2 regions of the Clostridium sp. 29_15 genome follow, and region 1 is predicted to be linked to the other one. Evidence: a T-box and tRNA genes for the amino acid it is inferred to sense, from the RefSeq annotation. Region 1 holds a T-box; the other holds one or more tRNA genes.
What was found. The T-box of region 1 lies ahead of metG (methionine--tRNA ligase). A T-box ahead of a tRNA ligase gene usually reads a tRNA of that ligase, here a tRNA-Met.
Positions count from the first base shown of each region.

Region 2: it has a tRNA-Met gene. The T-box ahead of metG (methionine--tRNA ligase) is inferred to sense a tRNA for this amino acid. The anticodon was not compared.

Region 1 covers NZ_MNRT01000026.1:4,445-24,303, forward strand. The annotation lists gene BHW04_RS05530 (aconitate hydratase) at 1-523, opposite strand, end outside; gene nifV (homocitrate synthase) at 560-1,720, opposite strand; gene nrdD (anaerobic ribonucleoside-triphosphate reductase) at 1,872-3,173, opposite strand; gene BHW04_RS05545 (LAGLIDADG family homing endonuclease) at 3,363-4,169, opposite strand; partial or broken gene nrdD (anaerobic ribonucleoside-triphosphate reductase) at 4,276-5,121, opposite strand; gene BHW04_RS05555 (DegV family protein) at 5,417-6,262, shown strand; gene BHW04_RS05560 (PadR family transcriptional regulator) at 6,269-6,718, shown strand; gene BHW04_RS05565 (hypothetical protein) at 6,800-6,991, shown strand; gene BHW04_RS05570 (ferredoxin) at 7,043-7,231, opposite strand; gene BHW04_RS05575 (hypothetical protein) at 7,304-8,134, opposite strand; gene BHW04_RS05580 (DUF7922 domain-containing protein) at 8,299-9,540, opposite strand; gene rsmA (16S rRNA (adenine(1518)-N(6)/adenine(1519)-N(6))-dimethyltransferase RsmA) at 9,754-10,599, opposite strand; gene rnmV (ribonuclease M5) at 10,601-11,155, opposite strand; gene BHW04_RS05595 (G5 and 3D domain-containing protein) at 11,286-12,347, opposite strand; gene BHW04_RS05600 (TatD family hydrolase) at 12,563-13,348, opposite strand; gene metG (methionine--tRNA ligase) at 13,571-15,199, opposite strand; gene metG (methionine--tRNA ligase) at 15,262-17,205, opposite strand; T-box leader at 17,266-17,499, opposite strand; gene BHW04_RS05615 (FUSC family protein) at 17,607-18,104, shown strand; gene BHW04_RS05620 (Na+/H+ antiporter NhaC family protein) at 18,229-19,859, opposite strand, start outside.
Region 2 covers NZ_MNRT01000037.1:115,845-128,941, reverse strand. The annotation lists gene BHW04_RS09110 (L-lactate dehydrogenase) at 132-1,070, shown strand; gene nifJ (pyruvate:ferredoxin (flavodoxin) oxidoreductase) at 1,129-4,647, opposite strand; tRNA gene BHW04_RS09100 (tRNA-Met) at 4,866-4,941, shown strand; gene BHW04_RS09095 (sensor histidine kinase) at 4,981-6,636, opposite strand; gene BHW04_RS09090 (cyclase family protein) at 6,863-7,486, opposite strand; gene BHW04_RS09085 (dUTP diphosphatase) at 7,657-8,103, opposite strand; gene BHW04_RS09080 (hypothetical protein) at 8,207-8,644, opposite strand; gene BHW04_RS09075 (uracil-xanthine permease family protein) at 8,772-10,061, opposite strand; gene BHW04_RS09070 (polysaccharide deacetylase family protein) at 10,445-11,170, shown strand; gene BHW04_RS09065 (MATE family efflux transporter) at 11,300-12,682, opposite strand; gene BHW04_RS09060 (DUF4250 domain-containing protein) at 12,931-13,097, opposite strand, start outside.

The DNA of each region.
Region 1 (19,859 bases):
TTACATCTTTTCCTGTAACCATATGTTTAAAATTACCTATGACATTTACTTTACATACCTTAGGAACATTTATATAATATGCTCCACCTGCCATAGCTAAGGCAACATCAAGACCACCTGCACCCATAGCAAGCATCCCCACCGCACCAGCAGTTGGTGTATGACTATCTGAACCAATTAATGTTTCCCCTGGCACTGCAAATCTTTCTAAAAATACTTGATGACACACTCCATTTCCTGGTTTAGAAAAATATACTCCATGCTTAGATGCTACAGTTTTTATAAATTCATGATCATCTGCATTTTCAAAGCCTTGCTGTAACATATTATGATCTATAAAAGCCACTGATCTTTTAGTTTTAACTTTATCTATCCCCATAGCTTCTAATTGCAGATATGCCATTGTCCCTGTTGAATCCTGTGTAAGAGTTTCATCAATTTTAATACCAATATAGCTACCCTTTCTCAATTGACCTTCAACAATATGGTTGCTTAAAATCTTTTCTACCAAATTATTTCCCAATGATAATCTCCTCCCTTCTATTCTCTCTATTATTTATTATTCCTTTTCTTTATATTGCTTATAAAGACTTACAAGCTCTTTATCAAAAAGACTTCTTTTTAATCTAACAGTAGTTGCTCTTACCAAGCTAAGTATATCTTTCGCTTCAGCATCTGAAAGTTTTATATCATATTCTTTAAATTTATTTACTATAGCTGCTTTTCCTGAATGTTTTCCTATGACAATTTGCCTTTCAAGTCCTACCACCGCTGGATCATAAGCTTCATAATTCATTGGATTCTTAATAGTTCCATCGGCATGTATACCTGATTCATGCACAAAAGTATTTTCTCCTACTATGGCCTTCCATTTTGGTAAAAATCGCCCAGAAGCCCTGGATACATACTCTGATACTTCTTTAAATTTTCTAGTATCAATATCTGTCTTATAACCATAAACATAAATTAAAGCCATTAATACTTCCTCTAAAGCAGCATTACCAGCTCTTTCACCAAGACCATTTACTGTTACTCCAACATGATTAGCACCACCCATAAGACCAGCTATAGCATTGGCAGTAGCCATTCCAAAATCATTATGAGTATGCATTTCAATATCAAATTTTGTTTTATCATATAAATACCAAATTTCATCCCTTAATTTAAAAGGTTCCATAATACCTACAGTATCGCAATATCTAAACCTATCTGCACCTGCTTTCTTTGCAGCATTAATAAATTCCACTAAAAATTCTCTATCAGCTCTTGATGCATCTTCCCCATTAACAGATACATACAAGCCGTTTTTCTTAGCATATTCCACTGATTTAATCATATTTTCAAGCACCCACTGCCTTGATGTTCTAAGCTTATGCTTAATATGAATATCAGAAACAGATATGGAAATAGCCACTGCATCAACATCACAATCAATAGATTGCTCTATATCAGAAGTAACAGCTCTATTCCACGCCATTATACTCTTTGCATTGCTACTATTTCTATTCCTTTTCACTATTGATTTTATTGCTTCCTTTTCATCTCCACCCATGGTTGGAATACCAACTTCTAATTGATCTACTCCTAAATCTCTTAACATAGATGCAATGATAATTTTTTCCTCATTAGCAAATACAACACCAGCTGTCTGTTCCCCATCACGCAATGTAGTATCCACTATCTTTACTTGTATATCATTTATAGGATCTTTAATTGCCATGTTATAGCCCCCTTTTATTTTAATTCCAATTTTACCATTTTATTACTATAACTTCAATGTAATATTTCTTTTTTAAAATAAAACTAAAGGCACTAATTTTCATTAATCTTAAATTTAAGACTTTTAAAAATTAATGCCTTTATTTATATATTTATATAACACCATAATTATTCATATTGCTGCCTGTATGGGAACATCTATCTGCTCTTTCTTCAAACTTTCCTGGACCGAATCTTTCATCTAAGCTTAAGTATCCAGTAACTCTTGATATACCTTGAATATCTATACTATTACATTTTGGACATTTCTTTTCATTGCTATTTATACTACTTCCACAATTCTTACAGTATCTTATATGAAAATTTATTCCTATATAACTTATATTAGTATTTTTATATGCATAATTAATAATATCCATAATCTGCTCTCCTGTTGGTGAATCATCTACTTCAATATATGAAATATGACCTGCATTGCAAAGCTTATGATAAGGTGCTTCAATATCTATCTTTTTCTTTATTGAAATAGGAAACTTTACAGGAATATGATAACTATTAGTATAATACTCTTTATCAGTGACTCCTTTAATGATGCCAAACATTTTTTGATCCTTCTTAATAAACTTGCCACTTAAACCTTCAGCTGGTGTGGCATAACAACTCCAATTAAGATTTGTTTCCTCTGAAAATTTATCTGTATATTGTCTCATAAAAGTAACAATTCTCACACCAAGTTCTCTAGCTTCATCACTTTCACCATGATGCTTTCCTGTTAAAGCTGTAATTGCTTCTGCTAGCCCTATGAATCCAATGCCCCATGTGCCTTGTTTTAAAATAGGTTCAATTGAATCCTCTTCTTCTAGATTTTCCGCTCCCTTCATCAGCTTTTGACCAGCCACAAAAGGAAGATCCTTTACTCTTAACTTTTTAAGAATGCCATATCTATGAAGTAATGATTCTTTTGCTAATATTAATCTACTTTTTAATATTTCAAAAAATTTATCTATATCACCTTTTGCTTCAATTCCTATTCTAGGTAGGTTAATAGTCACTGGTGCTATATTTCCTCTACCTTTGCATCCTGCCTCTCCATTAATATTTTTCATAACATATGTCCTGCATCCCATGGTTGCTGGCATATATCCCTTATCGTAGTATTCCTTATTGAAATCAGCATCTATGTTCATAAATGTTGGGTTCATTCTCTTTGCTGCTACTTGGCAAGCTAATTTATAAAGATAATAATATTCATCTTCCGGTTCTCTATTTACTCCTTCTTTTACTCTAAAGATTATATTAGGAAAAATAGGCTGTTCTCCTTTTCCTAAACCTTTTTCATATTCTTGTAAAAATATCTCACATATCATTGCTGCATCTTTATCTTTAGGTATCCCTAAATTTATAGAAGAAAAAGGGACTTGTGACATTTTCGTTCTTACCCGTAAGCTTTTTATCTTACGCTCTGGAGGTTTCCCTCATCATATAGCTATCCCTCTTATAATCACTATATTACTATTAGTCTATTCTAATCCAGATTAGCATATATTTTTATCCTTTTCTTTCAACCATAGGATAACGAAGACTCTTGGGAGTATTTTTGCTATCATATCGCTCAACTCCTATGCGTTACAAGGAATTGTGATTCAATCCCTCTCGGTATTAACATATATTTTATAACATGAATCGTATTTTCTTTTTAAATAAATAGTTGCATCGTTATACATATATTCTCTTAAGCTTTTAACATCTTTCTTTGATGAATACAGTAACATACTACAACCAATTCTTTCTACAACTTTATTTATTCGTGTTCCAATTTCACTATTTAAGATAATATTTAAATTATCTAAAAATTCATAGTTAGATACAAATCCAATACATTTTCTTGATCCTTTTCTTTTACCATGTGATGTTGTATTAGTGCACCATCCATCTCCATCAAAGAACCCTCGAATAAAATGTCTCATCATATCTTGATTTATATTAGGAATTATTTCATGCTTAGTTTTGTTAGGTATAACACCTAACTTACCTAAATCATTAAACATCTTACATGAATGAACCTTTAAAGAACAACAATTTCTTTTATCAAAACAGATTGAATTTTTACTTTCAATTGCCATTTTAAATCTCTCTAATATTTCTAAATCCTTAACGCTTATTTCTAATCTAATACATGGTTGCGATTGCTTCCTCACATAAACATTTCCATCAGCCATTAAAAATCCTAAAAAATAAGCTTTTTCCTCTGAATCAATATTTTCAAAAAAATTTTCTTTAAAAGGCTCTTTAAATCCTGCTGTGCCTCTTCTTTGAATTCCATATTTTATCAATATATTTTTTACTGAATTTGCACTTTTATATCCAACAAAATTTGCAACTTTTTGCAAACTTAAACCTTGATTATATAGTTCAATTATTCTCTCTTCTAATAGTTTTTTCTGACTCACATTTCCTTTCCTCCAATTCCTGTATCAAATACTTAGTCTTTACCGATTTTCCTCATTTATACTCTAAAATCTACAATGGTGTTTGATTTTAGACGGCCCACTATTGACCTGCACGACTATGCATAGTATTTAAATTATATACAATTCCCTGCATAGCTTGATGAACTCTCATCTTTAATCTTTCTTCTACAATATTTTCTATTCTTTCTTCTTCAATACCAAGAGCTTCTAACTCGCTTCTTATTTCCTGTCTGGTAGGATCAATAAAAATAGACATATCATTATCAAAATCGGGGTGTGCTTGACCTCCAAACATGTCATTCTGGCTTGACTGCAACAAAATACAAGATAATTCTGCTGCTGTTTCTATTCTTTTAGGTTTATTTATAGTTCCATAGCCTGTATTAAACCCATTTTCCAAAATCTCTTTAGTAGGAATATGAAGACAATTTATACTTAAATTATAAGAATCCAAGTCATGAAAATAAAGCTCACCATTTTCATGAGCTTTTGCTAAATGCTTAGGCATATTAGCTAAATTATGCCACTTATTTGATTCTGATGCTATTCTTAAAAGCTTTGACGAAAAGTTATTTCCTATATTAGCATTGTCTCTATCAGTTTCCACGCCAATCCTATTAATAGCTTTCATTAAATCAGATTTTGTATCCCTCACTCGTGTTCTATCCATCCTATATATAGAATACGCCCTTTGAATTTCATTATAGCCTTCATCTATTAAAGTTTTTTCAATTAAATTTTGAATTTCTTCCACAGTTATGTTTACTTTTTCAGATTTAGCTATCTCTCCGCATACTTTTTCCGTTATATTGATAATTTCATTATCACTTAATGTTTTTGAAACTTCCTTACTAGCTTTTCCTATGGCATTACTTATTTTATCTTTGTTAAACACTACTTCCCTTCCATCTCTTTTTACTACATATTGCATTCATCTGTCTCCTTCCCACTATATATTGTGTTTATTCTTAATTATACCCCTTTATATTATTCATCTCAAAGCTCAATTATACCCCCATATTATTCCATTAAATAATTTGTATTTACTTATCTTTAATTTCCTCTCATTTTCTAAAAAAATTTTAATATATGATATTATGCTTTATTTTTAATTGCATACATTAATCTAACTATATCAGTATTGATAATGTTTATAATTATCAGTATTGATAACTATATCGTTTGTGATATAATAAAGTTAATAAATTTCGTTTAGGAGGATTAAAATGCAAAAAATTGCTATAATAACTGATAGTGCATCTGATATCCCATTAGAGGTTATAAAAGAAAAAAACATTAATTTATTACCACTTAGAATAATCTACTCTCATGGAGATTACCAAGATAAATTAGACATTACACCAGAGGAAATATACTTAAATTTAGATAAAGAAATTCCAACAACTTCACTTCCAAGTGCACAGACTATGGATGATATTCTTAATAAATTAGAATCTGAAGGCTATACTCATGTTATTGCCATATGTATTTCAGGCGGCCTTTCTGGAACATGCAATTCCTTAAGATTAATCTTAGAAGACCATCCAAAGTTGACATCATATGTATATGACACTAAAATTCTTGCTTATCCTGAAGGAGAAGTTGTCTTAGAAGCAGTTAAACTTGTTGAGGCTGGTAAAAGCTTTGAAGAAATAGTTGAAGCACTACCTAAAATCAGAGAAAGAATAACTGGTTTCTATACTGTTAATACTTTAGAATACTTACAAAAGGGTGGTAGAATTGGTAAAGTTGCAGGTACAATTGGTGAATTATTAAACCTAAAGCCTATAATCACTACTGATGAAACAGGAGTATACTATACTATCTGTAAAGCTAGAGGAAGAAAGCAAGCCCTTTCAAAAATGACTAATCTTCTAAAAGAAAAACTTGCTATAGGAAAATGTGAAGTTACCGTATTAGAATGTGCTTGTAAAGAAGAAGCAACAAAGTTTATGGAACAACTTGCAAAGCTTCCAAATGTAGAAAATATAAAGCTAAATGTTCTTAGTCCAGCATTAGGAATACATGGTGGTCCAGGGTTATTAGGACTTTCTGTGAAACTTGTAGAGTAAAACATTATGGATGATTTTAAAAATATTATTGATATAAAAGCAGAAGAAAAAAAGCTCTATGAAGAATATAAAGCAAAGGTGGCTGAACTAAAAAAAGTTCAAAAAGAAAAAGAAGCTGTAGGTCAGGTTTTTACCAAAGGTCTACTTCCAATCTATGTTTTATTTATTCTTCATCTAAACCCTTCCAATGGCAATGATATTTCCAATAAAATATCTAAAAGGACTTCTAATCTTTGGACTCCAAGTACTGGAGGAATTTATCCACTTTTAAAAAAGCTTGAGAAGGACGGATTGGTAATCGGCAAGTGGGATGATCCTAAGAAGAAGTTCCAAAAAATTTACTACCTTACTGATTTAGGCGAAAAGGAATTTCAGCATAGAAGACACTTATTAAAACCAAGAATTGAAGAATCATTAAAAGTATTTCAAATTGTTTATAAAGATTTATATCTATAAATATACAAGTAAGAATAGCCTTACTTGTATATTTTTTTTTATTTTACATATACTAAGTAAAATTATTAAGGTGGTGTAGTGATGAAAGGTTTAATATTAGATTATAACCATTCTGAGGCCTTCATTTTGTTAGAAGATGATTCAGTAAGCACAGTTCCAATAAACTCCTTACCTACATTATTACCTATAGGAAGTAATATAAATTTATCTACTTTAAATAACTGTAATAATTTAAAATACCATCCTCTACATAAATCTGAAGACTTTTTTTAATAGTATAAAATTTTCTTTATAAAGCAAAAAAGATGCATCAAGCATCTTTTTTTATTCTACTGTTATTGCATTAACTGGACAGCTTGATTCAGCTTCTTTAGCCTCATCTTCTACTTCTGAAGGCACCTCATCAACATAAGCAGCTGCTTTTCCATCATCCTCTAATACAAACACAGCTTCACATATAGATGGACATAATCCACAACCTATACATGTATCTTTATCAACATGAGCTTTCATATAAATCATCCTTTCTACATACTTATAATAATATTATTTACTCATTCACTAAAAATATGTATTAAAAAATTATTACCAATTTGATGGTTTTACATTTGGCTCACTAATTGAAATATTCCATTTCTTATATTCATACTGTGCCACTACATAATAAGTTTCTTCAGTATTTTCTCGTTTATTATTTACTGTTATAGCTGTCTTATAAACTAATGTATCATATCCCCTATTCTTTACAGTAATCACTACATCATAACCTGCCGTAGTGGTTTGAACTAATTCTACGTTAGAAATTATCTTTTCTGCATCTGAAGTAAAATCTTTTAAATCATTAGAAAAAATGTATTTTAAACAGTCTGCATCACTTTTTATATTTATACCTATTTTATAATCCTTATCCTTTAATGAAGGTTCAATCTTCTTTAAAACTTCTAATATTGGTTTATAATAAATATAATTAAATTCCTTAGGCTTTCTAATAAATGATAAATTCTGTATTATAACTTCATCTATTCTATTAGAAACAGTATAAACATCCGTATCATTATAGAAATTACCACTCTCACTGCCTACCACATAATAGAATTTTTTAACTTCATCACCTAAATCAAATTCAAATATATAATCTGGCTCTAAGTTTGACTTTTCTGTACTTTTTTGTGCCTTAGAAAGTAAGTTATACATTGTATTTTTTGCTGATCCTTCAGTAACAATAAACTTAAATCCTAAATCTCTCATACTTTGAATACTTATTTGTTCTACATTTTCAGAATCTAAATACTGAAAATAATCTGTCTTCCATCCTAGTTTCTTCTCTATATTTTCTACTACACTACAACCTGAAAATGTAGTTATTATACCTATTAATACTACAGTCAAGCAGCTAAGCTTAATACTTTTTAACATTTCATCTCTCCTTTCAATACTTTTTTTCAAATAATTAGGAGGCGATAAGCCCCCTCCCAATTATTAAAAATTATAATACTTTCTGCTATCATTAGCAATTTAAATATTTACATGACCTTATTATTTATGAACTCACTAATTAATATAAGTACAATCATTCTACTTTATTGCATAGGAACTACAACTGTAGAATTCTTAAAGTCATAGAACATTAGCCAGCAACCTATGTCTGTATCTGAATCCTTAGCAACCCATGTGACAAATCCTGTTCTTCCATCATATGGCTGTTCATCTTTATCTTTCTTTCCAGGAATAGCATAAATTATATATTTTAAATTTCCATTAAAATCACATTTATATCCTAATTTAAAATAATTATACTTCTTAATATAAGGATAATAGTTAAGCATTGGATAATAAACTAATGTATATTTATTGTAATTGGACATATTACACATTTCATATAAATCATGTACAGGAACCTTATACCATTTACAGTATTTAAGTTCATCATAGCCTTCATCTTCTTCAAAGCCTTCTGCAATGGATTCAAAATACTCACCGATAGTTCCTCTTATCTTACTATTTCTTGGATTAAATTCCTTACTTTCTTCTATGAGCTCTTCATAATCCTCAAACTTTCCTCTAAGATTTTCTTTTGGATGGTCTGTTTGAATATTTTCTTCTATAGTTGCCTGTAATTTAACTTTTTCAGTCTTCTCTTCCCTAGAAGCCTCCACTTCTTCTAGTGATTCTTCCCTCTTTTCTTCAGCAAACTCTTCTTCTCTATCTTTTTCTTCAACGGATTCAACTCTCTTTTCTTCTTCAACCTTTAGTGAACCTTCATTTATTGAGTTTATTTCTTCATTAACTACTTCTTCCCTATCTTCACATTTATCCTTCTTTTCTTTTTTATCATGCTTCTTTTGTTCTTTATAATGTATTTTCTTTTCTAGTTCTTTATCACTTTTAGCCTTTATTACTTTATAACTCTTCCAATCCTCACAAGGTTGTTGTCCATTTAAAAATCCACACATAATAAAAATTGGAACACCATCTTTATATTTACCTATGGCTGCTCCAGAAATCTTATCTAAAGAAAGCTCTATTCCAGCAATGTTATCAACATTATATTCTTTAGTATAATCTGCTTTTCCAGCAATGCTTACATCTAACTTACCTAAATCTACTATTTGCTTGTTATCTTTCTTATCACATATAAGCATCATATTGTATTTATCTTCATCTTTTCTGAGGTTTTGAGCATAAAAAGATATTTTACATATATCTCCCTTTGCTTCAATCTTTGCATACCCTGACAGTGATTTATCATTGGCACTAGCATATCCACGTTCATCTTCCTGCAAAATAATGAAGTTTCTATATAGCCTGCTATTACTAGCCATCTCTTAAAACCTCCAAGTTAAAATAATTCCCTATATTATATGCTTACTATAAACAGATATGTTCTCAATACATGAAAATTAAAGCTATGCTAATTAATTAAGTCACTTCGCTAATTTATGGCGACTTAACTAAGTGCATTAGTGAAATGATATGCACTATTTAACTAATAAAAATAATAGGCTATTACAAAGTATCGTCATAGCCTATTATTTTTATTTCATTCTGCTATATATAGCATCTGCTAATGCTGCAAATTCCTCTATAGATAAAGTTTCTCCTCTTCTCTTAGGGTCAACATTTGCTTCACTAAATGCTTCTTCCAACTTTTCTTTAGGAAGTCCTATATTTTTAACACCATTCCATAATGTCTTTCTTCTCATATTAAACGCATTTCTAATAATATCAAAGAATAATTTTTCATTTTGTACTTCTACTCTTGGATTATCTAGCTTTTCTAATCTTATTACGATAGAATCAACCTTTGGTCTTGGTATGAAGCAAGCTGGAGGTACTTTTCTTACTATTTCAGTATTGCAATAATATTGAACTAGTAAAGATAATGCACCATAATCCTTATTACCCGGTTCTGCTGCCATTCTTTCTGCTACTTCCTTTTGAATCATTATAGTTAATGACTTAAAGTTATATTTTTCCTTAAGCAGTTTTACAATAATTGGAGTTGTTACATAGTAAGGAAGGTTAGCAACTAGCTTAACACTTTGCTCATCCCCTATTATTTCATTGAAATCAACTTTTAAGGCATCATTATGTATTAATGTAAAGTTTTGATTATCACCTAACTCTTGACTTAGTATAGGAATTAAATCATTATCTAACTCTATAGCAACAACTCTTTTAGCTGTATTTAATAATTGTGCTGTTAATGTTCCAACTCCTGGACCTATTTCAATAACTAAATCATCTTTGCATACTTCAGCACCACTAACTATATCTCTTGGAACTGAATCATCAATTAAAAAGTTTTGACCTAAACTTTTTGAAAACTTAAAATTATATTTTTTTACCAGTTCTGCTGTCTTTATGTTCTTTATGTCCATATTATTTTCCCTCTTCAATTTGTTTTTCTACTTTATTTATGGCTTTAATGAATTCTTCTTTAGTAACGCCATAATTATTTAATCTTGAAAGCATTTGGCTAGCATTACCATAACCTAAACCTAGCTCCTTACCTAATTTCATTCTTCTTTCTTTAGAACGAGCATCTCCATTTAATTTAAAGTAAAACATATCTTGTGCATCAAATATAGGCTCTTTATCTTCCTCTGATACCTTTGCTCTTTCTAAAGCTTCCCTAATTACTTCTGGTGATGCATTTTCAACACCTATATCATCACCTTTAATTCCATCTTCTTGTGCTATATAAGCATGTTTTATACCTTTTACACGTTTAGATATTATGCTTCTTATTTTCTCTCCTGCAAAATCAGGATCTGTTAAGACTATAACACCTTTTCTCTTTTGAGCTTCCTTAATTCTTTCAATGACTTTTGCATTAATTCCAAAACCACCTACAGCAATAAGCTCTGCATCTACAGCTTGTTTTACAGCTGTTATATCATCTCTTCCTTCCACTACAATAACTTCTTTAATCAAAGCGTAATTCCCCTTTTCTCCTTATATCTCTTCTATTAATTTATCCCTATATATCAATTATGTCAAACCCTTTTAAAAAAGTACATGCTCGCCTCAACTAAAAAAAGATGGTTTTTTAACCATCTTTTTCCTACCACTCTCCAGGATAAGCTACAATATAAACTGGTACGTTATATTGTCTTCCCCAGCTAATAGCATCACTATTTGAGTTAACATATACATCTATAATGTTACCTTGAATAGCTCCACCAGTATCTGATGCTATAGCTTTTCCATAGCCATCAACATATACTAAAGATCCTAAAGGTATTACACTTGGATCTACTGAAATTGTACTTAACCCACTTGAATTATATGTTGGCACCGAACCTGTTGCTGTCAAACCTCCACCTGTATATGCTGTAGCTTGACAGTATAAAACATCTTTATATGTTCCTGTTTCTCCACTTCTACTTGCATATACTTTAGCTGTTCCCTGTAATACAATTTCAGTAACTGCTTCCTTTAATACCTTAGAACTTATTTGTTCTCTTGAAACCTCTTTGCCATTCTTTTTTGTAACTTTATAAGTGACTTCTACTTGACCTTCTTCACCTGATTGTTTTACCTTTGTAGTATTAACTTCCATAGTATTATCATTTTCTGTTAAAGTATCATATGCAATAGTATCAGTTGATACCTCATTTAATACTTCTACATCTACCAATTGAATTGAAAGGTTATCCTTAATTTTTGTATCAAGGCTTGGATTAACTTCATCCTCATACTTATCAAATTCAATATTTTCCGCTTTAAGTTTCTCACTTTCAGCTTCAAGCATAGCACCAATAGTTGGCTCTGCTGTCATTATTGATATTGTCTTATCCTTTGATACTATTTCCACGTTAACTGCTTTTCTTACTTCTATTACTTCATCTTTAACTAATTTCTTTTCTAAAGCTGGTTCAACCTTATCCTTAGAGCCTAACTCAATCCCTACTTGCTTTAGAGCATCTTTAATAGTCCTTTTATATGTGACAAATATTTGTTCATTTCCATCTACGTTTATTGTTACAGTTTTTCTTGCATTAGCTACTACACATATTGACATAACACTTATAACGAAAAGTGGTGTAGCAATTGCTAATATTTTTTTTGCCTTAGGACCATTAGAAAAATTGTTTTTAAGGTATTCCTTACATTTTTCCATCATCTTTTTCAACCTCCTTTGGCAAGAGCGTCTTTTGAATTATATTATAGAACCTAACTTTTTGTCAAATTCAGCATCTTACCGCTTAATAAACTGTTAATGAACCACACTGCGTCATAAAAAATATTAATAATAAAAATAATAGTTTGTACACAGTTTATAAGTAAATACAGTAAACTAAAATTGGGATTTTTTGTAATATACTCTTCTATTTTACTTTATTTAGTATTCCTAATCAAATTACTAAAATTACTATTTACAGCCATATTCACTTCTTTCGGGTCAATTCCCTTTATTTGGGAAATTTGTTCTATTATATGTTCAATATAGTCTGATTTATTTCTTTTTCCTCTATAAGGTGTAGGAGCCATATAAGGACAGTCAGTTTCAACCAATAATCTTTCTAATGGTATAGCTTCCACTACTTCACATATCTTTCTAGCATTTTTAAAAGTAACAACACCAGTAATGCCAATATAATAACCAATCTTTACACACTCTCTGGCAAATTCAACACTACCTGAAAAACAATGAACTACTCCTTTAACATTAGGAAAACTCTTCATAATTTCCAATGTGTCTGCATGTGCATCCCTATCATGAATAACCACTGGAAGATTTAATTCTTCTGCCAACCTCATTTGTTCTCTAAAGACGAATTTTTGAACTTCTCTATCAGGATTTTCATCCCAATAATAATCTAAACCAATTTCTCCAATGGCTAATATTTTTTTATTTGATTTAACTTTTGAAATAATATCTGCTCTAACTTCTTCATTATAATCATCTGCATCGCTAGGATGAATGCCTAATGCTCCATATATAAAATCGTATTCTAATGTTAAATTATTTGTAGTTTCTATACTCTTCTTTGAGCAAGCTATATTCATCAACTGTTCTACACCAGCTTCTTTTATTTGCTTTAATACCTCTGCCCTATCTTCATCATATGCTTCATCATCATAATGAGCATGTGTATCAATAATTCTATATTTATTTTCCATAATTCCCTCCAAAATTTTCATATTTTTTTAGTAAATAATTCTTAATGTTTTCGAAAGCTTTTATTCATATATTATTCGCTTATTTGACACCATATTGACACATAATTACCTTATTATAATACTTGTAAAGTAGTTAAAGCATTATTATTTACCCCTAAAACCATCTTTTTATAGTTGGTCCTAGAGCTATTCGTCCCCCAAATGTAATAGCTCTAGGTTTTTTTATGCTCTTTTTTCTTTTAATATACTTACTTCTTCTATGGCTCTTTTCTTATCAATCCTATTAAATAATATATCTATTTCATCAATTTTAATATTATTTTGTTCAGTGTAACTCCAAATAGGTTCTTCTATTTTAAGCGATTTTCTTATTTTTTCACAGGTATTTGGTATAAAGGGTTCTAATAAATTAGATAAATTCACTATTATCTGTAAGCAATTATATATAATCTCACTACATTTTGTTGGATTAGTATTTATAAGAGACCATACATTTGATGAATCAAAATATTTGCTATACTTTCTACAGAAATTCATCACTAAGGTAAGTGCCTCCTTGAAATATCCCTCTTCAATATTATCTCCCACTTGAAAATACAGATTAAACATTTCTTCTTTTAATTCTTTGCTAATCTTTCCATTAGGTATTCTTCCATTATATTTTTTATTAATAAAAGAAATAATTTTACTTGTAAAGCCTCCTAAATTTGATGCTAAATCATGATTATTAACGTTTATATAATCTCTCCAGGTAAAATCAGTATCTCTTTCTTCAGGTGAATTTAAAGCTAAATAATATCTAAAGCTATCTATATTATAATTCTTAGCTATATAATCAGCCCATATAGCCCAGTTCTTTGCTGATGAGAAAGATTTTCCCTCCAACTTTAAATACTCACTTGATATAATTCTTAAATTTGGATTCTTTATTCCTAATCCTGATAAAATAGCTGGGAAAATTACTGTATGGAATGGTATATTATCTTTACCATGAACAAAATAAATTCTAGAATCATCACCTTGCCAATACTCTCGCCAATCTTCATTTCTTCCTTCAATACATTTCATACTAGCTGTAAGATATCCCATGACAGCTTCAATCCACACGAATATCCTCTTATCTTCATACCCTTCTAAAGGTACATGGACACCCCAATTAAAATCTCTTGTTACTGCCTTATCTCTAAGACCTTCATCTAAATACCTCTTAACTATGTTTTGTGCATTGTTTCTCCAACCATTTTGCCTTATATACATACGCTTAACATCATTTTCAAATTTAGATAAGGTGAAAAATAAATGTTTTGTTTTCCTTGCTACGGGCTTTTCTCCGCAAATTCCACAAATTTTATCTTTTACTTCATGAGATTCAAATTGTGCCCTACATTTACTGCAACCATATCCATGAGCTTTTTTACCACAGATAGGACATAACCCTTCAATATTCTTATCATCTAAATAACAATTGCACTTTTCACAAAAAGTCTGTTCAACTTCCTTTTCATAAATATAACCTTTATCATATAAATCTAAAATGAACTCTTTAACTTTATCTTCATGATACTGAGTATGTGTTTTTTCAAAAATATCAAAAGAGAATCCTAAGGTCTTAAAACATTTCTTAAATTCATTATGATATTTTTCCACTGCTTCTAAAGGAGTTATGCCTTCCTCTTCAGCCTTAGCTTTTACAGCAGTACCATGACAATCTGTACCTGAAAGAAAAATAACATCATCTCCCATCATCCTATGATATCTAGCTAAAATATCTCCTGGAAGTAATACTGCTATTCTTCCTAAATGAAGTGGTCCATTGGCATATGGCCATGCATTGCCTATTAATATATTCATAAAATACCCCTCTTATCAATTTTAAAAATAAGGTGCTGAGCATGCTCAACACCTTGTTTTAATTATCTAACTTGGCTTCCTGTTGGTAATTCACCCGGATTTACTAAAGTTAATATGCTATCATCATCTGTTGATGCTGCTAGGATCATTCCTTGAGATAATTCTCCTCTTAATTTAACTGGCTTTAGGTTAGCAACAAGAACTACATACTTACCAACTAATTCTTCTGGCTTGTAATGTACTGCTATTCCTGATACCACTTGTCTTTCTTCACCATTTAAATCAACTTTTAATTTTAATAACTTTTTAGCTCCTTTAATTGGCTCACAAGCAAGAACTTTTACAACTCTTAAATCTATCTTTGAAAAATCATCTATTGTGATTTCTTCCTTTATAGGTTGCATTTTATATTCTTCCTTTGGCTTATTAGCTTCTATTGCAGCTAATCTTAAAGCTTCTAATTCTTCTAATTTCTTTTCAACATCTATTCTAGGGAATAATGCTTCTCCTTTTGAAACTTTAGTTCCTGGAGTAGTTCCATCAAATCCACTTAAGGATTCAAATGACTTTGTAGTTATATTTAATTGTGCATCTATCTTTTCACTTGTTGAAGGTAAAAATGCTGATAATAATACAGAAGAGAATCTTAAACTTTCTACTAAGTTATATAAAACTGTTCCAAGTCTTTCTTTCTTTTCTTCATCCTTAGCTAAAATCCAAGGAGTTGTCTCATCTATATATTTATTGGCTCTTCCTATAAGCTCAAATATATGCTCTAATGCTTCTGGAATTCTTAATTCATCTATTGAAGCTGAAACTTTTTTAGGAGTTTCTAATGCTAATGTGATAAGTTCATCATCAATTGATTCTTTAGCAAGTGGTGCTGGAATTTCTCCATCAAAGTATTTTTCAACCATTGCAACTGTTCTTGAAAGAAGATTTCCTAGGTCATTACATAAATCTGAGTTTATCTTCTTGATGAATATTTCATTATTAAATAATCCATCTGCTCCAAATGGGATTTCTCTTAATAAATAATATCTTACAGCATCAACTCCAAAGTTTTCCACTAAAGTAACTGGATCTACTACATTGCCTTTTGACTTTGACATCTTTCCACCATCTACAAGTAACCATCCGTGACCAAATACTTGTTTTGGTAATTCAAGACCTAATGCCATTAACATTATTGGCCAATAAATAGTATGGAATCTTAATATGTCTTTACCTATTAAATGAACATCTGCTGGCCAGAATTTTTTGAATAACTCATCATTATCACTCCCATACCCTAAAGCAGAAATATAGTTTGATAATGCATCTATCCAAACATAAACTACATGTCCTTCATCAAATGTTACAGGAACTCCCCAGTTAAAGCTTGTTCTTGATACACATAGATCTTGTAAACCTGGTTTTAAAAAGTTATTAACCATTTCATTTTTTCTTGATTCTGGTTGTATAAATTCTGGATGAGATTCAATGTATTCCATTAATCTATCAGCATATTTGCTCATTCTAAAGAAGTATGCTTCTTCCTTTGATGCTTCTACTGGTCTGCCACAATCAGGACAGTTTCCATCTACTAATTGAGTTTCAGTCCAAAATGATTCACATGGAGTACAGTATAATCCTTCATATGAAGATTTATATATATCTCCTTGATCATATAATTGCTTAAATATCTTTTGAACTGTTTCTTTATGATAATCATCAGTGGTTCTGATAAATTTATCATAGCTTATGTTCATCATAGTCCATAAATCTTTGATTCCAGCAACAATTTCATCAACGTGCTCTTTTGGTGTTATTCCCTTTTCTTCAGCGATTCTTTGAATCTTTTGTCCATGTTCATCTGTTCCTGTTAAGAACATTACATCATATCCTGTTAATCTCTTATATCTTGCTATGGCATCAGCTGCTACAGTTGTATATGTATTACCAATGTGTAGCTTAGTTGATGGATAATAAATTGGTGTAGTTATATAGTAAGGTTTTTTACACATATCTATTCCTCCTAAAAAATAATTATATAAAAAAAGTCTCTATATAGGCTGTTTTACCCATATAGAGACGTTATATACGTGTTACCACTCTATTTTAAACTTATTTCACAATAAATTTCTCATTAAGTGAATATCTTCACTTTGCAATATAACGGTTGCACCCGTACCATCTTACTTAAACTTTCAGATGATCTGCTCCAAGTCCATCTTCATATAATTTTAATGCACTGGTTTCCACCATCTCCAGCTCTCTTTAGCAATTAATTATACTACTCTTCTCTTCTATACATTTATCAATTTTATGATATTATAAAATAAAAAAACTGTCAAATTTTATATACTTATACCTCTATATTTTTGTTTTTTATTTGTTATAATAATAACATGAAAGGATGTATACAATGAATTATTTTAAATTACCTAAAGTAGGCCTTAGAACTTTCAAATCAGGACTTGCTGTTTTTCTATGTCTACTTTTAATTCCTAATGAACCATTTTTCTCTTGCCTTACAGCAGTTATTTGTTTAGGTGATACTGTTACAAATTCTGTTCGCACAGGCATAAATCGTGGCGTTGGAACTATAATTGGGGCATTTTCTGGATTATTATTCTTATTAATATTTAGATTTTTAGAAAATCATATTTCAAATACATATATCTCTAAATTGATAATCTATATGTTAATTGGTCTTGGTATAATTATTATGATATCACTATGTAATAAAATTAAAAGACCTGGTGCAATTAATATCACATGCATAGCATTCCTTGGAGTAACTACTGCTCATGCTTACTCTGATCCAATATATTATGCATTAAATAGATCTTTTGAAACAATTCTTGGAATAATAATCTCTATATTGGTAAATACACTTATTAATCCACCACCACATAAATAATTAAACAGTGCATATCAAAATATTTAATTTAAAAAGATTTCCAACAGAATTGCCCCTAATAATTCTGTTAGAAATCTTTTTTATTTGCTCCTATATTTAATGCCCTATTTTTTATTATGCTTGCTTACTCTTCTTCTACTTTCTTACCAAATATCATTACTCCTATAAACAATGCTACACAAGACATTGGTAATACTATATATATTGGAAGTCCAAATCCTGCTGGAATATATCCAAATAGTATAGTTATTGCAGCTACAAATAATGCATACCACATTTGTGTCTTAACATGATCTATATGACTACATCCAGCTCCCATTGACGAAAGTATTGTTGTATCTGATATTGGAGAACAGTGATCCCCAAATATCGCTCCTGTTAATACAGCACTTGTACTTACAATTACAAATGACATTTCTGGATTAATTTTATATGCTAATGGAATTGCCAATGGCATAAGTATGCTCATTGTTCCATATGCTGAACCTGTTGAGAAAGATATTATTGCTCCAAGAATAAATATTAAACTTGGTAATAAAAATGCAGGTATAGCACCATTCAATGCTTCTACTAAATATTCAGCAGCTCCTAATTCTTTTATTACAGATCCTAATGACCAGGCTAATATAAGAATTACTGCTGTTATTATAAGGCCCTTCATTCCATCAATCCATACTTCTATAGCTTCACTTATAGTAAATATCTTCTTCCATACTGCCATAACTATTGCAACTACAGTAGAAAATATTGCAGATTGTAATAATGCAATTGATGCATCTGATGCTGCAAAAACTTCTAATATTGCTTTAAATGATAATGGTGAATTTGTTACTATCGCTTTAATAGCTATATCATCACCAGCCATTATTGATGAATATCCACTATAGTAAAAAGCAACTATAGCTGAAATAATTAATGCACCTATTGGTACAATTGCATTCCAAATACTTAGTTTTACACCTTCTTTTGGTTCTAATTCATCCATGTGAGAAGAAGTTACTGCAATTTCTTCATTAGTTAAATCTTTTAACTTTCTTGCTGATATTTCAGCTTTTCTCATTGGACCAAATTCCCTTAAAGTTATTATTGTAATCACAATAAATGCAAGTATTAATATGTTATAGAATCTATAAGGTATTGTTTGAAGGAATACTCCAAATCCACTAGCTTCAACACCTATTGATTCAAATCCTTCTGAAATTAAGCTTACTTCTAAACCAATCCAAGTTGATATTATGGCAAGACCAGCTATTGGTGCTGCTGTTGCATCAATTATAAATGCTAATCTTTCTCTTGATATTTTCATTTTATCTGCCACTGGTCTCATTATTGGACCAACAATTAATGAATTTGCATAATCATCAAAGAATACGCATATTCCTAAAAACCAAGTTATAAGTTGAGCACTTTTTGCAGTTTTTGCTTTCTTTGCTAAAGCTTCAGCAATAGCCTTTGCCCCCCCCATTTTAGCAACTAAATTAATAACTCCTCCAATTACAAGAACTTGCATTACGATTCCTGCATTCCATGGATCAGATAATGAATTTAATGCTCTATTAATAAAATCTAAAAATGCTTGTGTTAAAGCTCCAAATACATTAAATCCTGTTAGATTCAAAATAAATCCACCTGATAAAACTCCAATAAATAATGAAATAACAACATTTTTAGTTATAAATGCTAATAATATTGCAACTATTGGTGGTATTAATGTAAATATTCCAAATTCCTCAGCATTACTTACTGTCAGTTCAA
Region 2 (13,097 bases), on a different contig from region 1:
AAAAATATTTTACCATAAATCTCAGACTTATGGAGTTTGAGATTTATTTTTTTAACAAAAATGAGCTGTGCACTAATTATTTAGTGCGACAGCTCCATATGGCTATTACTATTATAAAGGAGTGTTTATTAATGAGTAAAATATCTATAATTGGTGCAGGTTCAATTGGTGCGACTACAGCCTTTGCTCTATTACAAAAAGGAGTTGCCACAGAAATAATCCTTAATGATATAAATCAAGAAAAAGCTTTAGGTGAAGTACTGGATCTAATACATGGAAGTTCCCTTTGTAAACCTTGTAAGATTTCACTGGGAACCCTTGAAGATACAGCAAATTCAGACATAATTATTATAACTGCTGGTTTAGCTCAAAAACCTGGAGAAACAAGATTAGATTTAGTTGATAAAAACTATAATATATTTAAAAACTTTATTCCAACATTAGCTAATCTAAGTCCTAATTCTATACTTTTAGTTGTTTCAAATCCTGTAGATATACTAGCCTACATGACATATAAGTTATCTGGATTCCCTAAAAACAGAGTTATTGGCTCCGGTACTGTTCTCGATACTGCTAGACTAAGAAGCTTACTTGGAAAATACTTCGAAATTGATGGTAGAAATGTTGAAGGATATGTACTTGGTGAGCATGGTGATAGTGAATTTGTTGCTTGGTCAGAACTATCTATCGGAAATATTCCTGTTAAGAGCTTCTCAGAACAGTTTAATATAGAATGGGATAAAGAAACGGAAAATGTTATTGCTACAGATGTAAAAAATGCAGCATATGAAGTTATCAATAGGAAAGGTGCTACTGCTTTTTCAGTTGCCCTTGCACTAGTTAGAATAGTTGAAGCATTTTTAGGTGATGAAAAATCTATCCTTACAGTTTCCACACTACTAGAAGATTACCTTGGCGTAAGCAATGCTTACTTAAGTGTTCCTACTATTGTTGGAAAAAATGGTATTGAAAAAGTTCTTGATATTTCATTAAGCGATGAAGAAAAGGTAAAATTCATCAATTCCGCTAACTTAATGAAAGAATATATAGATAGCATTGATAATAAATAGCTGTATTAAATACTGGTAGTAAATAATAAAGCATAGCTTTTTAGCTATGCTTTATTATTTAATTTATTTCTGATAGTTTCTTATACATACCATATCTTCTAATAGCATCTTCTTTAGTTCTTGCAAACAATTCTTCTGCCAATTCTGGATATACCTTAGCTAAAGCAGAATATCTTACTTCTCCCATTAAGAAATCATTAAATAAATCATAATTTGGTGCTTTAGAATCTAAAGTAAATGCAGGCTTTTCTCCTACCACATCTGGATTATATCTATATAACTGCCAATATCCACAAGCTACTGCCTTCTTTTGTTCACCTGGTGTATTACTCATTCCTGATATAATTCCATGGCTTATACATGGAGCATAGGCAATGATAAGTGATGGTCCTTTATAGTTTTCAGCTTCAGTGATTGCTTTCACTGTCTGATTCATATCAGCACCTAAACATACTTGTGCTACATAAACATAACCATAAGTTATTGCCATTAAGCCTAAATCTTTCTTTCTTATTCTCTTACCTGCTGCAGCAAATTTTGCTACTGCTGCTGTTGGTGTTGACTTTGATGCTTGCCCTCCTGTATTAGAATATATTTCTGTATCCATTACTAATACATTAACATCTTCTCCACTGGCAAGTACATGATCTAATCCTCCATAGCCAATATCATATGCCCAACCATCTCCACCAAAAATCCATTGTGACCTTTTAACTAAGAATCCTTCATCTTTCTTTATGGCATTAGCTATTTCACTATCTTCATTTTGTAAAACTGCTTTAACTTTTTCAGCTCTTTCTCTTGTTCCTTCACTTTCATCTTTATTTTCAAGCCACTCTCTTAAAACAGATTTCACTTCTTCACTCATATCACTTTCTAGAGCTTTTTCAACATTACTTGCTATTCTTTCTCTTACAGCTTTAACTCCTAAATACATTCCAAGTCCATACTCTGCATTATCTTCAAATAATGAGTTTGCCCATGCAGGACCATGACCATTTTGATTCTTTGAATACGCTGTAGCAGCTCCTGCTGCAGCCCATATTGATGTACATCCTGTAGCATTAGCTATCATCATTCTATCACCAAATAATTGAGTTACAAGTTTAGCATATGGAGTTTCCCCACATCCTGCACAAGCACCTGAGTATTCAAGCAATGGCTGTTCAAATTGACTTCCTTTAACTGTAGCTTTCTTCATAGGATTTGCTTTATTTTTAACCTTATCTGTAGCATAATTCCAAGGTTCTATTTGATCATGCTGAGTTTGTTGTGGTTTCATTATCAATGCTTTTCCTGGTGCTGGACAAATTTCTGCACAATTTCCACATCCTACACAATCTAAAGGACTTACCCCTATTGTAAAATACTTAAGTTCTGGATCTTTAACTCCTTTAGCATTTAATACTTTAAAATCTTTTGGTGCATGTTCTCTTTCATCTTCATTTAATAAAAATGCTCTTATTGTTGCATGAGGACATACAAATGAACATTGGTTACATTGTATACAGTTTTCAGGAATCCATTCAGGAACATTTACAGCAATACCCCTCTTTTCAAATCTAGTGGTTCCTGATTCAAATGTATCTCCTGCTCCAGTTTCCACAAATTTTGAAACAGCTAGTTTATTACCTTGTAATTTATTTATAGGATCGCATATTTCTCTATAGAAATCTGTTAAATGTTTTTCTGTTTTTTCTTCTTTATCCTTTGCGTCTTTCCATGAATCTGGAGCATTTATTTTTTTTACTGAATTAATTCCTGCATCAATAGCAGCAAAATTCATATTCACTACTTTTTCGCCTTTTTTACCATAAGAAGTTACAACTGCTTCCTTTAAATATCTTATGGCATCTTCTACAGGTATTATATTTGCTAGTTTAAAGAATACTGATTGCATAATCATATTTATTCTTCCACCAAGGCCTATTTCCTGAGCTATCTTAACGGCATTAATTGTATAAAAATTAATATTATTTTCAGCTATGTAACGTTTTAAGCTTCCTGGAAGCTTTTCTTCCAACTCTTCTTCATTCCAAATAGTATTTAAAACTAAAGTACCATTTTTCCTTAATCCTTCTACTATATTATATGAAAATACATATGATTGATTATGACAAGCAATATAGTGGGCTGAATCTATTTCATAATGTGACTTAATAGGTTTATCTCCAAATCTTAAATGGGAAATAGTTATACCACCTGATTTTTTAGAATCATATGAAAAATAACCTTGAGCATACATATCAGTATGATCCCCAATTATCTTAATGGCAGTCTTATTAGCACCAACTGTTCCATCTGAACCTAATCCCCAGAATTTACAAGCAGTAATACCTTCTGGTGTTACATCAATATTTTGTACTTCATCTAAAGATGTATATGTCACATCATCATCTATTCCTATGGTAAACCTATTCTTTGGATTATCCTTGCAAAGATTTTCATATACAGCTGCAATATGTGATGGATATGGATCTTTAGAACCTAATCCAAATCTTCCACCAACTACTACTGGTGCATCTTCCATTTCACTTACTGCCTTAAGTACATCTAAATATAAAGGCTCACCTGAAGCTCCTGGTTCCTTTGTCTTATCAAGTACAGCTATTTTCTTAACAGTCTTAGGAATTTCAGCTAATAATTTTTCATAACTAAAAGGTCTATATAATCTTACTTTTATCAAACCAACCTTTTGACCTTTATCCATCAAGTAATCAATGGTTTCTTCTATTACTTCTGTTACAGCTCCCATTGCTATTATTATTCTATCTGCATCTAATGCTCCATAATAATCAAAACAGTGATATTCCCTTCCTGTAATATGTTTTATCTTATCCATGTATTCCTCTACTATATCTGGTATAGCATCAATATATTTATTGATTGATTCACACATTTGAAAATATACATCTGGATTCTGATTTGTTCCTCTTATAACTGGATGATCTGGATTTAATCCATATCTTCTAAATCTTTCTAATGCTTCTTGGTCTATAAACCCTTCTAGATCTTTACTTTCAATCACCTCTATCTTTTGTAATTCATGCGAAATTCTAAATCCATCAAAAAAGTTTATAAAAGGCATTTGTGCTTTTATAGCAGATAAATGTGCAACTGCTGATAAATCCATAACCTCCTGCACAGATCCTTCACAAAGCATTGCTATACCAGTTTGTCTCGCTGCCATAACATCTTGATGATCTCCAAAAATACTTAATGAAGATGTGGCTATAGCTCTTGCTGCAACGTGAACAACACCTGGAAGTCTTTCTCCTACTAGTTTATATAAATTTGGAATCATAAGTAATAATCCTTGAGATGCTGTATATGTAGTCCCAAGAGTTCCTGCTTGCAAAGCTCCATGAAGTGCTCCAGCTGCCCCTGCTTCAGATTGCATTTCAACAACTTTTACAGGTTGACCAAAAATATTTTTTCTTCCTTTAGCTACCCATTCATCAACATGTTCAGCCATAGGAGATGAAGGAGTAATAGGAAATATTGATGCTACTTCAGTAAACATATAAGATATATGGGCAGCTGCTGTATTTCCATCCATTGTCTTCATTTTTCTCATTATCAGTTCCTCACTTTCCTTTCTTCACTATATAATTATTTTTTATCAAATTAAAATTAATATACCTTCATAGTATTTTTATTATTTAGTTAACTATGCAATTATCTTTTATAAAATTTTCTTTATGTTATAATAAAAAAATTATATATAGTTGACTTTTAAAAATTATAGGCATATAATTAAATTATACCTCAAGTAAACGTTTAAATATATGATGTCGCGGGGTGGAGCAGTCGGTAGCTCGTCGGGCTCATAACCCGAAGGTCATAGGTTCAAATCCTATCCCCGCAACCAAAAAAGAAGTTTAAAACATTTAAACTTCTTTTTTTAGTATTAATATAATTCATATATATCTGAAAATTCTATATTTATTTTTTGTACCAATGGTTTACTTTCAGCATCCATTACTTTATTATAAACATCTAATTCTTCATCAATTTTAATATTAGGTAATTTAACAACAAATTCACTGCCTTTAGAAACTTTTTCTAAATATACTTCTCCATCATGTAACTCTACTAATGACTTAACTAAAGCTAATCCTATACCGCTTCCTTCTTTTTTTCTATTAAAGGACTTATCTTCTTGAACAAATCTATTAAATATTTTTTCTCTAATATCCTCTGAAATTCCAATACCATCATCTTTAACCCTAATAAAAACATACTTCTCATCAGCTTCAATAAAAACCGAAATATTGCCATTATTATCAGTAAATTTAATAGCATTAGATAATAAATTTAATATTACCCTTTCCATACTTTCAGGATCACATCGTATTTTTAACTCTTCTATATATGTATCAAAAACTATATTTATATTCTTTGATTCCACATATGGAACAATTGATAATGTAATGTCTTCTACTAAACTTACAATTTCACAATTAATAAATATAAGCTTCATATATCCAGAATCAATTTTAGTCATATCCACAAGATTATTTACTAACCGCAATAGTCTATAACAATTTTGTTTTAATGTATGCTCATATTTATTATAAGCATCACTTAAAGATTTTTCACCATTTTTTTTATTTATATCCAATAATTGAATACAAGAATAAATTATATTAATAGGAGTTTTTATTTCATGAGACAAATTAGCAAAAAATTGACTTTTAGCTTTTTCTATTTCCTTTATTTCTTTATATTTTATTTTTAGTTCATCAAAACCACTTACTTTATTATTTAAACTTATACTTTCCTCAATTTTCCTTATAACTTCTATATATAATCCAATTAATAATATAGTATAAGCAATTAATGTTAACATTTTATTATATTCTAAAATCTTGTCACTATACTTAAAAAATATATCAAAATTAAATATCCTTCTAATTGTAAATATACTAATAGTTGTTATAAATATTGTATATATAAACTTATTTTTTCGTATACATCTTATTGACAATAATATTAGTAGTATAAAATAGTAAATTAATATACTTCCTTGAAAAATATTCCACAAAATTTTATTATTGCTTATTAAAATATAATTTACATTAAATTTCACCTCTATAAATGTAACAACAAAGTTTATTATCATTGCTAAAATAATAGATATTCTCTTATTTTTAAGAATTTTATTGGCATATTTACCTTCATTAAAAATTGCTATTGTAAGTAAAAAAACTCTAAAAACAAAAGTAAATGTTATTAAATGTTGTGTTAATACATTATAGCTATTAATAAAATTCACATAAATATATTCAATTAAAATACTTACATATGATAATGTTAATATAAAAAATTCATTATTTCTATACATATAATAGTATAATATGCAAGTTGGAATAGCTATTATCCCTATAACTATATTAATTGAATTCAAGTCTTCAAGTATAGGCAAACTATTTATACTATTAATGTCTATTATCTGTATTCCTAAGATAGCACACCCTAAAAAAATAATTGTAGTAAATAGCATGTACATAATATGTTTTCTGTTTTTATCTCTATAATCCATTTGTTCACTCTTTAAAATCATATAGCTATAATCTCTTTCCCATCAATATTTATTTCTAATAATAACATAAATTGTCTAATTATGCTACATTTAAATATAGTAATATTTTCAATACTAGCTAATAATAGTTAAGTGAATGTTTTATTGATTTAGATGAAATATTATAATTAGATTACACAAGGAAATATATTTTATCCTATTTTTTCATACTTATTTTACTTTTCCCCCCATATGCTTTTTCCTAAAATTAATACCCCTGATATTGAGCAAAGGCTCTAACCAAGCTAGCTTCTGCATTAATTTTTAATGGTTGAGCAAAAACTTCAAACTTTTCAACATATACTAAATCTTTTAAATTTGTTATGTTTTCTAACAATGCAATATCATTCTTTAAAAGTATCTTATGAATATTGTATGGATGTTTATCAGGAGAAGGAGCATCAATTCCTATCATTTTTATTTTCTTAACTACTAAAAATTCAGCAAATTCCTCACTTATCACTGGATGATCTTCAAAATAATCATCTTGACCAAACTTACTGCTACATCCAGTGTAAAATAAAACTATATCATTTTCCTTAATCTTTTTATAGTATTCTTCCTTTAAATTGATAATATCTTCTCCTACTACGTTAATTAATACACCGTTTCCAATAAATCTGTCCAGCGGATATTCACTTATATATTTGCTATTTTCACACATATGCATAGGTATATCTATATGAGTTCCTACATGCAGTCCTGTACTTATATTATAAGCAGTATAACCGTCCTTTTCCAAATCTGCTGCTTGTTTAATACTAAAACTTTCATCTCCAGGATATACCTTTGTATCATTATCTATTATTTGAGTTAAATCAACATACTTCATAAGTTTATATCTCTCCTTCTAAAAGCTTTTATTTTTTCCTAATTTTACCACATTATTTATTATAAGACAACAATTGACTTTGTTAATATTTACATAAATTTAAAATTATGCTTTATATATATCACTAAAGGGTTTATATTAAAAACTTTTAATATAAACCCTTTAAATATCTATTTTACCCCCGTAGTTCCAAATCCTCCACGATCAGAATTTCCAAAGTTATCAACTTCTTCAAGCTCTATTTCTGGCATTACTTCCATAATTCTAAATTGACCTATTTTATCACCTTTTCTTATCCAAGTACCATTCTTTTCATTGTCTTTTCCTTGTAGGCAATATACTGGCATATGCCATTGATCATTATCTCCTATATATGTATCATCAACAACCCCTACACTGTTTGTTTGAATTATTCCCCATGTTTTAAAAGTTGAACTTCTTGGTGCTAAATGTCCTTCCCATCCTTGTGGTAATTCTAAAGCAAAACCTAACGGTATCATCTCTCTCTCATTTACAGGTACAAACACATCTTTATTGGCATAAACATCAATCCAATTACCTTTGCTTATCTTTTCCAATTTCCTTGCTTCTTCAAAATATTTAATTCTTATCTTCATATTTTAATCCTTTCTTTTGTACTATATTCAAATCCTTTTTTATATAGTATCATATATTTTATTGGGATGATAGGATATAATTACAAACCTATCATCTCATTTATCATTTCCTTATCTTATTAATTACAAGAACAGTTTCTTCCTGATTTTCCTCATCTATTGTAACTTCATTCCATTCCATATATGTCGGTTTCTGAAAAAATCTTCTATCTACAATAGCTATCACTCTATAACTACCTTTTTTCAAATTTACAAAAGTAACTTGGCCTTTTTCATTTGTTAATTTTGATGAAATAAGCCTCGGTGAAATTCCATTTAACATGTACAAATTTATTTTACTAGAAGATATTAACGTTCCATCTTTACTACCTAATTTAGATATAACATTTATCTTCCCTCTAATATCTACATTTTCCTTTTTATTATTTTCTACCGGCTCTACCTCATAACTTTCATAAGTTACTATATTTTCTTCAGTGATATTAGGTACTATCTCTTTATCGTCTATACTTCCATAATCATCATCTATTTTAATTTTCATCTTCACCTCTCCTTTTATCATATATTGACATAATATGCTTAAATCCTAATTTTGTGATAAAAAATTAAAATTCACTATAAAGACAAAAAATGAGGCTTAGTTTTAACCAGCCTCATTTCTAATAATACTATTTATTTTTTCTATATGTTAAATTCATAACTTGATTTAAAATAACACCAACAATTCCTGCTAAACTTAATCCTGAAATACTAACACTGCTTGTTACTCTAATTCCTATAGGAGTACTTAAAATATTTCCTGATAAACCAATAAATAATATGGCTATAATTATTATTATATTTTGAATATTCATCTCAACTTTTTCTCTTTTTATTGTTTGCACTCCAACAATAGCTATCATTGAAAATAGAATCAAACTTATTCCACCCATAACTGGGCTTGGCATAGTTACTATTACTGCTCTAAATTTACCTATAAAGCTTAATAGTATTGCAAATACTGCTGTTATTCTTAATATTGAAGGATCATAATTTTTAGTTATTGCAAGTACTCCTGTATTTTCTCCATAAGTAGTATTTGCTGGTCCTCCAATTAGTCCTGCTGCAAAAGTTGCTAATCCATCTCCTAGCATTGTTCTATTTAAACCTGGATCTTCAATAAAGTTTTTTCCTACTACTTGACCATTGGTTGTTATATCTCCAACATGCTCCATAAATACTGCTAATACTACAGGAACAATTATTAATATAGCTGATAAATCAAACTTAGGAAGAGTAAAATTTGGTACTGCTAGAAGTGCTGCTTCTGATATAGCTCCTGTTTCAACTATTCCCATAGCATATGAAATTCCATATCCTACAACTACTGCTATTAATATTGCTACCTGCTTTAACATTCCTTTGCCATAATGTTTAATTATTAAAGCTAAACCTAAAGTTACAGCTGCTATTAAAACATTTCTTATTGCTCCTGTTTCTCCGCCTAACAATCCATTAACTCCAGCATTTTTTAATGCATCTGGAATTAAATTAAGTCCTATAACCATTATCATTGGTCCTACCACTTGTGCTGGTAATACTTTTCTAATTTTATCTACACCAATCTTCTTAATTATAAAAGATAATATTACATAAATTAGCCCTACTGTTACAATTCCACCTTGTGCATATCTTAAATCTCCATATTCTTTTGCCACCACTTGAATTACTGGAATAAATGCAAAAGATGATCCTAAGAATACTGGAACCTTTCCTTTTGTACAAAGATGAAATATTAATGTTCCAAGCCCTGCTGAAAACAATGCTACTGCTGGATCTAACCCTGTTAATAAAGGTACTAATACTGTTGCTCCAAACATTGCAATAAGATGCTGAAACCCTAATATGCCCTTAAAAAATCCGTTTCCAACTTTCGCTTTCTTTAAATCCTTACTTATTTCTTCTGTAAATTGCACCATATGTGGTCACTCTCCTCTTAATTTAATATAACAATGTTACTTGTCTTAACTAGCTAAAAGCCAATTTTCTTAAGGAGAAACTCTATTTCTCCCTTTATAGCCTCTCTGGACTATTATTAAAGGTATTTACATCAAAAAAGCTCCTTACCTGGTCGGTAAGAAGCTATAGATATCACAAAAAAACATAGAATACCACTATATGCTACTTTCCGACCTCTCTGGATCGCTTTAAAGATAAATCTTAAACTAATTATACATAGATGCTTTACTTTTTGCAATGCTAAATCACATATTTTTCTACTTTATTTTAATATTATTCGGAAATACTATAAATATGATTAATTTAATTTTTTACTTCCTATATTTTGAAAGGAGACTTTTTTATGTGTAATTTTTTTAAAAAAACATCATTTTTCTTGTTGTTTCTAATGTTGATTGCTCCTTTTTTTAAGGTGAGATGTGAAGAATGTTCCCTAGAAGAAGAAAGTAAGAAAACCGTCTATCTTACCTTCGATGACGGTCCTGGAGGTAAAGTAACCCAAGAAGTCTTGGACACTTTACAAAAAGAAAATGTTCCTGCAACTTTTTTTATAATTGGTAATCAAGTCTGCGGACAAGAAAATATTATCTTACGAATGAAAAATGAAGGTCACAGCTTAGGACTACATAGTTTTTCTCATGATAGAAATATTTTGTATAGAAGTAATGGTGATTTCATTAATGAAATGAAAAAATGTCAAGATGAATTATTTAGGGTTACAGGGGATTACTACACTATTTTAAGATTTCCCTTTGGTAGCAATAATAGTACCTATAAATTAACTAAAACCATGGTTGATTGTGTACATCAAAACGGCTTCACTATTTACGATTGGACTCAAGATACATTAGATGGCGCTAACCCTAATTCTCCTCCTGAACAAATTTTAAATAGAGCTATTTCTACTAAAGATACGGTGGTAATTTTAATGCATACTTCAAATATTAATATTAATTCTGCCAAAGCTCTTCCTAGTATAATTAAGTATTATAAATCTCAAGGATATATATTTAAAAAAATAACTTCTCATACTGATGAAATTTATAAAATAACAAGACCCAACTGTTAGTTTAATGATGAGTGATGAATTAATAAATAAACTTTCTTAAATAGAGTTTAGAAAATATTATTTATCAGAAACTTTTTAAGTTTCATTATTAATTCATCATTAATTCATTATTAACTAAATTGTGACAATTTAACTAATTGAATTAACGCAGCTACATTCACTGTTTAATTTCTTAAAGGACTTTAGTACCATGAAATAAAAGGCTATAACTAAAAGTATTCCTTTCACCACACTAGAAAGACTTATACTCCACCAGACTCCATCTACACCTAAAGCTAAGCTACTTGCAAGAATTAAGGCTGCTGGCACTCTTAATCCTGTAAAAATTGTACTTATAACAGATGGAATCATAGTTTTTCCAACGCCAAAGAATGCTCCAGTAGTAGTTATTTCTAAACACATAAATACCTGTGAATATCCTAGTATCCTTAAATAATCTGCTCCCTGCTTTATTACTTCAGGTTCATTTATAAATAAGGAGAATAACCATTCACCACCAAATATCAACAATCCAGTAGCAAATATTCCAAGAATAGATGATAGCATTAATGTTTTCTTGTAACCTTCTTTTACTCTTTCATATTGACCTGCTCCATAATTTTGTCCTACAAAAGCTGTTAAAGCAGCTGAAAAACCATCTGCTGTCATCCATGAAATTGATTCTATTTGTGAACCTACCTTCTGTACTGCTATAGGTGTTGCTCCCCATTCTGCAATTATTCTGCCTATTAGCATTGCAAAAAATGAAAATAAACAATTTTGTGTTGCTGAAGGAGTTCCCCACTTAATAATTTCTTTAGCACTATTTTTTTCTAAATATTTAAAGCTCTTTCTATTTATCCTATAACCCATTTTATAAAATACATAAATAAATATTAATGTTACCATAACTTGTGACAATACTGTTGCAAATGCTGCACCTTTTACTCCCATTGCTTTAAAAGGACCAATACCAAATATCATCACAGGATCTAATACTATATTTATAATTAAGCCTATTGTATTTACTTTAAAGGGAAGTTTGCTATTACCTGAAGCAGTTATTATCCCTGTAAATTGAGGATTCAAAAAAGCACAAATCATCCCTAATGATACAATTACCAAATAGTTTGTTGCCATAGATATTATTTCTTTATCTCCTAATTTAAAAAATTCAATTAATACATCCTTAAAAATAAGTAAAAATGCTGTATATGCTATTGCAATTATACTACACATAAAAATACTTGTATGTATATATATGTCCTTCTTATTCTCATCTTTTTTTCCTATAGCTTGAGAAACCCCTACTTGTGCTCCAGTTTTTGTAATCATAACTAAAGAATTGCCAAACCAAGTAAAAAAGCTTGCAGTACCTACTGCTGCAACTGCTGCACTTCCAACCTTACCAATCCACATCATATCCACTAAGCTATACGCCATTTGAATAAAAGATGTACCTAAGATTGGTATTGATAGTGTTAATAATGTTTTAAATATATCACCTTTCACCAAATCAACAGTTTTTTTCATAAGCTCCTCCTTTATTTTTTTACAAAAGAAAAAGACGAAGTTCGCCTTTTTATTAGGTATTTATCTAATTATCCTCTTCTTTTGAAACTCTCTTTTTATCATCTAATATTATTTTTACTAAGGCTGTTGATGCTGCAACTAAAGCCGCCAGTTTCAAACTTTTTTTTAATTTCATTTTATGTTTCACCTCACCTATATAATATTAAATACTCTTTCACAATTATACTCTTTTATTCTTATAGAGTAAATTATTTAAATTGATTTAATTGAGTATTATATTCATATCCTGCTTTTGATAGCTTCTTAATCAATTCATCTTTATCTATATCTGCATCCTCACAATACTGGTCTAAACTATCATAAAAATCTCTTAACTTCATATTTACAATACTAACTAATATATTAGAATCCATAT